One region of the Catenibacterium mitsuokai genome, then DNA from elsewhere that is predicted to be linked to it. Evidence: predicted binding sites of a transcription regulator. Region 1 holds the regulator's gene; the other holds the start of a gene.
The links. Region 1 encodes Rex, which represses fermentation and respiration genes when NADH is low (regulators of the CRP and FNR family bind a similar motif). Its sites were predicted from a motif close to GTGAANNNNTTCAC; they were not measured.

Region 1 (4,439 bases):
TTCCATGAACAGCTCAATCGTTTGATTGTGATGACGATGAATGCATCTGGTCCTTTTCGTGCAGGATTTGCCCAGGAGTGGTATAATAAGTATCAGCAGATGATGAAAAATAGAGGAACTAAAAATGATAAACTTAAAAAATGAAGCTGAAATGATTGCTTTTGGTAAACGTATTGGAGAAACAATCTTTCCCCATTCTATTATCACATTAACAGGGGATCTAGGGGCTGGTAAGACAACATTCACAAAAGGAATAGGGCAGGGACTTGAAATCAAGAAAATTATCAATTCTCCTACTTTTACTATTGTGAAGGTTTATTCTGGACGTATGACCCTTTATCATTTTGATGCATATCGCCTAGAAGGGGCAGATGATGATTTGGGATTTGAAGAGATGTTTGAAGATGATGGCTTATGTGTGATTGAATGGCCACAGTTTATTGAAGACATTATTCCAGAAGAAAGATTAGAAATTGAAATAATAAAGAATGAAGATGAAACACGTTCTTTAAAGCTTCATCCTATTGGTGAAAAATATGAGAACTATGTGAGGGAGGTTACACATGATTAGTTTAGTGATGGATACATCAAATAGTTATTTAGCTGTAGGCTTATTTCAGGATAATATGTGTCTAGAAGCCTTCCAGGAAAAAGGTTCTAGAAGACAATCAGAAAAAGCAATTCCTACATTAAAGGAAGTACTTGATCGTCATCATATTGCATTAAAGGATGTGAATGAGATGATTATTACATCCGGACCTGGCTCTTATACAGGTGTCAGAGTCGCAATGACTATCGCAAAGACACTTGCTGCAGTGTCTGATGTGAGAATTAAATCAGTCAGTTCTTTAGCTGCTTATGCTGGTATGAGTCAAGCATTAAGTGTTATTGATGCAAGAGGACATAAGGTCTTTGTTGGTGTTTATGAAAATGGTCTTCCTTTAATTAAGGAACAGGTCGTGGCTTTAGAAGACTTTGCCCAGTTACGTGCTGAATATGGAGACTTTGAACTTGTAGGTGAAATAGGCTGTCTAGGGTTAGATGAAAAAGAATGTGATCTTTGTGCTAATATCTATGCATTAGGACAGATGGCTGATCCAATTGAGAATGTTGATTTATTAGTGCCAACTTATATTAAAGATGTTGAGGCTAAGAAAGCATGTTATTAAGAGAAATGCAGGAAGAAGATCTTGATGAGATTGAAAGACTAGAAGGGTTATTATTTAGCCCTGCATGGTCTAAAGAAGATTTTCTTCATGAACTAAAAACAAATGATTATGCTCATTACTATGTTCTTGTAGATGACAAAATTGTTGGTTATGCAGGATTCTGGTATGCTTATGAAAACTGTGAACTGACTACAATTGGTATTGATCCAAATTATCAAGGAAAAGGCTTTTCTAAGGTATTGATGGATTATGGATTAAAAGAAGGACATAATAAGGGGTGTATTAATTATAGTTTAGAAGTGCGTGTATCGAATGAACGTGCGATTTGTTTATATAAGAAGTATGGCTATGAGATATGTGCTATACGTAAAGATTATTATGCAGACCATGAGGATGCTTATCTCATGGTAAGAAAGGAGGAAAAATAATGGCTGTTATTCTAGCTATTGAATCAAGCTGTGATGAAATGAGTGTTGCAATCCTAAAGGATGGAAAAGAGTTATTAAGTCATGTTGTTGCATCACAGATTGATATCCATAAACAATATGGTGGGGTTGTTCCTGAAATTGCCAGCCGTAAACATGTTGAATGTGTCAGCACTGTTTTAAAGGAAGCATTAAAACAGGCAGAAATCTCTTTAGAGGAGATTGATGCAATTGCAGTCACAAAAGGACCAGGACTTGTAGGTTCTTTACATGTTGGTATGCAGGAAGCCAAAACATTGGCTATTTATTTAAACAAGCCACTTATTGGTGTACATCATATTGCGGGGCATATTTATGCTAATGAACTAGTGAATGATATTGAATATCCTGCAATGGCTCTTGTTGTTTCAGGAGGACATACAGAACTTGTTTATATGAAAAAGGAATTCTCTTTTGAGGTCATCGGCACAACATTTGATGATGCAATTGGTGAAGCCTATGACAAGGTAGGACGTGTTCTACATCTTCCATATCCTGGAGGACCTGTTTTAGACAAAATGGCGCATGAGGGAACTCATAGCTATACACTTCCAAAACCACTTGATGATGGAAGCTATAACTTCAGCTTCAGTGGCTTAAAGAGCGCTGTCATCAACTTAAAGCATAATGCAGACCAAAGAGGAGAAGAAATCAATGGCAATGACTTAGCATGTTCATTCCAGGATGTGGCTATGGATACGATTGCTTCTAAAGCCCTAGCTGCTGCTCATGATCTTGGTGTAAAGCAGATTATTGTAGCAGGTGGTGTGAGTGCAAACAAAGGTCTCAGAGAAAAAATGAGTACAAGTGATATTCCTGTTATTTTTCCACCATTGAAGTATTGTACAGATAATGCCGCAATGATTGCATCTGCTGCAAGTATCATGTATAAATACAATATGTTTGCCCCTTTGGACTTATCTGTTAAGCCAGATTATGACTTAGAGGCAGAAAGTGTAGGAGACAACTATGAGTAGTGAAAAGAAACAGAAAATTTCACGTGCGACGATGACACGTTTTCCTGTTTATTTGAAGGCTTTAAGAGTTATGGGACATGAAGGTAAAGAGAACTTCTTATCGAGTGAACTTGCGGAAGTTACTCATATCCAGGATACGACTATCCGTCGTGACTTTGGCTTTTTGCCTCAGAAGAATACACTTGGCAAACGAGGTTATGGTTATGATACAAAAGAGATGATTGAAACACTCAGTGACTTCTTAGGTTTAGGACTTGATGAACCAATTATTTTGATTGGTGTAGGCAACTTGGGATCAGCTATTTTGAAATATAACCGCTGGAAATATACAGTTGGACAGATTGTCTGTGCTTATGATAAGGATGCTAATATTGAAGGTGAACGTTTTGGTGTCAAGATTCATAAGAGTGATGATTTGGAAAAAACATTCCCTAAGGACTGTAAGATTGCGATTCTTGCGATTTCTGATAATGTTCAGGAAATGGTGGATCGCTTAGTTGCATTAGGGATTAAAGGCATTGTAGACTTCACCCACTCTCATTTTATTGTGCCTCAGGGAGTAGAGGTACAGAATGTGGATGTTGTTGTCGCAATACAAGAATTAGAATTAAAGATGAAATCAAATACAAAGGAGTAAGAAGGATGTTTGAATTTATGACAGTAAGAGAACTTTATGAAATCTGTCGTGCAGATAACGCTGTAGAAACAGATAACGTAGAGTATGTTGAATTAGAAGGATGGGTAAGAACAAATAGAGATAGTGGTAAACTAGGATTCATCGCATTAAATGATGGTTCTTATTTTAGAAATTGTCAGGTTGTTTATTTAGAAGAAAAATTAAAGAACTTCGATGAAGTTTCACATATCGCAACTGGTTCAGCTATTCATGTACTAGGTAAGTTAAAATTAACACCTGATGCAAAGCAGCCATTTGAAGTAGAAGCCACTGAAATCATTCTTGAAGGTGACTGTGATAGTGATTACCCATTACAGAAGAAGAGACACTCTTTTGAATTTATGAGAGAAATCCCTCATTTAAGACCAAGAGCAAATTCATTCTACGCCATCTTCAGATTAAGATCTGTATTATCTATGGCTATTCATGAATTCTTCCAGGATCAGGGATTCGTCTATGTACATACACCAATCATCACATCTAACGATGGTGAAGGTGCTGGAGAAATGTTTAGAGTAACAACTATTGATGATACTGATTTCTCTAAGGATTTCTTTGAAAAAGAAGCCTACTTAACAGTAACTGGACAGTTACATGTAGAAGCATTCGCTATGGCATTTAGAGATGTTTATACTTTCGGACCAGCATTCAGAGCTGAAAACTCAAATACATCAAGACATGCGAGTGAATTCTGGATGGTAGAACCAGAAATCGCATTTGCGGACCTTGAAGATGATATGTGTTTAATTGAAGAAATGGTTAAATACTGTATTCAGTACTGCTTAGATAATGCTCCAGAAGAAATGAAATTCTTTGAACAGATGGTTGACCATGACTGTATCAACCGTATCACAAAGGTTAGAGATTCTCACTTTGCACGTATGACCTATACAGAAGCTATTGATCATTTATTAAAGGCTGATGTGAAGTTTGATAACAAGGTTGAATGGGGTATTGATTTAAATGCTGAACATGAACGTTATATCTGTGAAGAAGTTGTAGGTGGTCCTGTATTCTTAACAGATTATCCAAAAGAAATCAAAGCATTCTATATGCGTTTAAATGATGACAACAAGACAGTTGCAGCATGTGACTTATTAGTACCAGGCATCGGTGAATTAGTTGGTGGTTCACAGAGAGAAGAACGTTATGA
Region 2 (4,439 bases), 800 kb from region 1:
AATTGGTTTATATTTACGTGAAATCATATTGGTATATTCCACGAATATTTCAAATACAAAGAGTAATAATGCGAATAATAAAATAGATGCAGTCACACTATATATATGGATAAATGAACAGATAGAGAATAATGCGGTCGCAATATATAGAATAAGAACACTCTTAGTTTGACCTAGTTCTAGAGAGAACATCAATTTATGATGTAAATGTCCTTTATCTGCTTCATCAAAGCGCTGATGATGTACTTTACGTCTAATAATCGCAATGAGCGTATCCATAATAGGTACTGCGAGTACGACAATAGGTGCCCCTAAAGTAAAGAATGTAGAGGTCTTAAATCCAAATCCTAATAAAGAAATCACAGATAACATGAAGCCAATAAATAAAGCCCCACAGTCACCCATAAATATTTTTGCGGGATGGAAATTAAATACTAAAAAGCCTCCAATGGATCCTGCAAGTAAGAGTGTTAATGAAGTGATATCTGTACGTCCATAATGGATAGAGATGAGTCCTGTAGTGATCAACACAATCATGGATATACCACCACATAAACCATCTAATCCATCAATAAGGTTTACTGCATTGGTAATACCTACAATCCATCCTAGAGTGACTATTAAGGCAATAGAATAAGAAAGAATAGTAGGAATATAAGGAATAGTAAATCCTTTTAAAGATATACCACCATAAAATATGACTATAAGTGCTGCAGCGACCTGTCCAAGAACCTTCATCTTTGGAGGAAGGTCATGAATATCATCATATAAGCCAAACAAGAAAACAATCAAACCACCTATTAATATAGAGTTGATCTGATTATCTGTTTTAAGGAATACCATTGCCCCTATAAGGAATGCCACATAGATGGCATATCCACCTGTACGAGGAATAATACCGTGATGTACAGTTCTATTATTAGTATGGGCTATTATACCCATTTCTTTTGTGATTTTACCGATAAAAGGGGTTAGGATGACCGATATAATGAATGTCACACAGAATGCTAATATATTATTGAGTGTCATAGGTACCTCCATATTATGTTCATTATATATCAAATAGAAAGTATGTGCAAAATAATGAAATCTAACGCAATTCAAATCAATTACTGTATAATATAGAGAGAACATATTTATACTGCATAAAATACATATTGTTTTTATTGGTATAAATGATATAATACTATCGGAAAATAAAAATAGGAGGATTTATTATGCATCGCTTAGGAATTTCAGTTTATCCTGAAAAATCAACTCAGAAAGAAGTTTATGATTACTTAGAACTTGCTGCTAAGTATGGCTTCTCAAGAATCTTTACTTGTTTATTATCAGTGAATGATCCGAAAGAAAAGATCATGAAGGACTTTGGAGAATTCATGGATAAGGCACATTCTTTAGGTTATGTAGTTGCAGTAGACACTAACCCAGAAGTATTTAAACATTTAGGAGCTACTTATAGTGATTTAAAACCATTCCATGATATGGGTGTAGATATCATCCGTTTAGATGGTTCATTTGGTACTACAGGAGATATCCAGGTTACTAGAAACCCTTATAATATTCAGATTGAATTCAACGGTTCTATGGACCAGGGTGTTGAATTATTATTAGAACAGGGTGGAAACAAGGATCAGGTTATTATCTGTCATAACTTCTTCCCAGAAAGATATTCTGGTTTAGACTGGAACTATTTCGTTAACTTCAATGCTTATTGGAAATCATTAAATCTTCATACAGCTGCATTCGTATCAAGTAACCAGCCACATACACATGGTCCTTGGAATGTATTCTGTGGATTACCAACAGTAGAAATCTTAAGAGGTCTTCCAATTGACTTACAGGCTCGTTTAATGCTTGCAACTGGAGACGTTGATGATATTATTATTGGTAATGCTTATGCTTCAGAAGAAGAGTTAAAAGCTTTATCAGAAGTTGATTACCAGAACATCTGCTTCAAGATTGATGAAGTAGAAGGTTTATCAGATGTAGAAAAGGAAATCATTTATGATTACTATCCACATTGGGACCGTTATGATCATTCTTCATTCTTCTTACGTTCATCTGGAAGCAGAGTAAAGTATAAGAATGAAAGTATCCCACATCGTGAAACAGAACAGAAGATGTTCCATCGTGGTGATGTATTAATCGTTAATGATAATTTAGCTCATTATCGTGGTGAATTAGAAATCGCATTAAGAGATATTCCAAATGATGGTGAAAGAAACCTTTGTGGTCATGTAAAAGAAGAAGAAATGATGTTCTTAGACATGATTGAACCAGGTCACTATTTCAAGATTATTAAATAATAGTTAAGGCTATATGCATGATGCATATAGCCTTTTTTTGCGTGAAAATAATTCATAATTATCTTCTTGGATTAAAATTATGTTGAATATATCGGTATAAAATGCGTGTGTGAAAATTCACGGGCAAGGTTATAAATCATAACCTATGGAGCCCCGTCCCTAACAGAAGCCAAAGTATTGTGAAATCGCTTTCTCACGAGTAGTATGTAGGTAACAAAAGAAACGGAGGAAAAGATATGTTACAAAAAATCCAGCGTTTCGGTGGTGCAATGTTCACACCAGTTATGTTATTTGCCTTTGCGGGGGTAACAATTGGAATCGGTACATTGTTTACTACTGAAGCCATCATGGGAGGTCTGGCTGATCCAAGTTCATTGTGGTATCAGATTTGGAACGTTATTCTTCAGGGAGGATGGACAGTATTCAATCAGTTACCATTACTCTTTGTAGTTGGCTTACCAATCGGACTTGCCAAAAAACAGCAGGCTAGATGCTGTATGGAAGCTCTAGTACTTTACTTAACATTCCAGTACTTCCTAAATACTATCTTAAGTCAGTGGGGACCAGCGTTTGGTGTAAACTTCGCTGCCAAGATTGGTGGTACAAGTGGTCTTACAACAATCGCTAGTATCAAGACTTTAGATATGGGGATGATTGGAGCGTTGTTAATCTCATGTATCGTTGTTTATTTACACAATAAGTTCTTCGATACTAAACTACCTGAATGGTTAGGAACATTCAGTGGTTCATCATTTGTTGTTATTGTTGGGTTCTTTGCTTTATTACCAGTTGCATTCCTATCTGCTTGGTTATGGCCAATGATTCAGAATGGTATGCGTGCATTCCAGGTATTCGTTATTAGCGCAGGATCAATTGGGGTATGGATCTTCATCTTTATGGAACGTGTGCTTATTCCATTTGGATTACATCACTTACTATACTTCCCATTCTTCTATGATTCAGCAATCGTCAATGGTGGTGTTCTCTCAGCATGGGCAAAGCTATTGCCTCACATGGCAGCATCAACTGCTTCATTAAAATCAATGGCACCTTGGGCATGGCCAACTCTTACAGGTTTATCTAAGATCTTTGGTTGTCCAGGTATCGCTCTTGCATTCTATGCAACAGCGAAGAAAGAAAAGAAAACAAAGATTGCCGGTTTATTAATTCCAATTACTTTAACTGCAATCTTCTGTGGTATTACAGAACCAATTGAATTTACATTCTTATTCGTTGCACCAGTACTATTTGTTGTACATGCAGTACTTGCTGCAACACTCGCTACTACAGCTTATGCATTAGGTGTAGTTGGGGTATTATCTGGTGGCTTAATTGAAATGTCAGCACTTAACTATATTCCATTAATGGCTGCACATTGGCCAACATACTTAACATTATTAATCGTTGGTCTTGCATTTACAGGTATTTACTTCGTTGTATTTAGATTCTTAATATTAAAATTTGACTTTAAAACTCCAGGCCGTGAAGATGATGAAGAAATCACATTCCACAGCAAGAAAGAGTTTAGAGAAAAACAGTCTGGTGGACAGACTACTAATAGTGCAGAAAAGCCAAGTTTAGCTGCTGCAATATTAGAAGGATTAGGTGGCAAGGATAATGTCATTGATGTGACTAACTGTGCTACACGTTTAAGAGTAAATGTTAAAGATGAAACTTTAGTTCAATCTGATGCATACTTTAAGTCTGTTGGTGCTCATGGCTTAAAGGCAACTAAAAAGAATATCCAGGTTATTGTTGGATTATCAGTACCAAGTGTAAGAGAAGAATTTGAGTCATTACTATAAACAAGAGAGAGGAGGTTGAATACAATGACAAGAAAATTAGATAGATATTACATGATTGTCAAAGTATTCTTAATGATCACACCATTTATTGCATATTTGTATCTATCACTTTCTGCAGGAATGGGGTCGCTTGCTTTACCGGAACTATTAAGCAGGGAACCTAAGGCTGCACTAATCTTCTTAATCGCAATGGTTAATCCATATATTGCATATCTATTAAACATTGCCCAGAAGAAACTAAAAGAAGGGGATATGGCATATGTGTGTATGAACTTTGTGTTATTGATGTTGGCACAGGCACTTACCTTAAATAGTCTTTATTTCA

Region 2: the regulator Rex is predicted to act here: its motif matches at 2,417-2,430, upstream of NQ499_RS00275 (alpha-glucoside-specific PTS transporter subunit IIBC).

Annotation. Positions count from the first base shown of each region.
Region 1 covers NZ_CP102271.1:848,663-853,101, forward strand. The annotation lists gene NQ499_RS04260 (DUF402 domain-containing protein) at 1-144, shown strand, start outside; gene tsaE (tRNA (adenosine(37)-N6)-threonylcarbamoyltransferase complex ATPase subunit type 1 TsaE) at 125-571, shown strand; gene tsaB (tRNA (adenosine(37)-N6)-threonylcarbamoyltransferase complex dimerization subunit type 1 TsaB) at 564-1,169, shown strand; gene rimI (ribosomal protein S18-alanine N-acetyltransferase) at 1,160-1,597, shown strand; gene tsaD (tRNA (adenosine(37)-N6)-threonylcarbamoyltransferase complex transferase subunit TsaD) at 1,597-2,610, shown strand; gene NQ499_RS04285 (redox-sensing transcriptional repressor Rex) at 2,603-3,247, shown strand; gene asnS (asparagine--tRNA ligase) at 3,253-4,439, shown strand, end outside.
Region 2 covers NZ_CP102271.1:51,764-56,202, forward strand. The annotation lists gene NQ499_RS00265 (MraY family glycosyltransferase) at 1-1,029, opposite strand, end outside; gene NQ499_RS00270 (DUF871 domain-containing protein) at 1,218-2,309, shown strand; gene NQ499_RS00275 (alpha-glucoside-specific PTS transporter subunit IIBC) at 2,546-4,114, shown strand; gene NQ499_RS00280 (hypothetical protein) at 4,139-4,439, shown strand, end outside.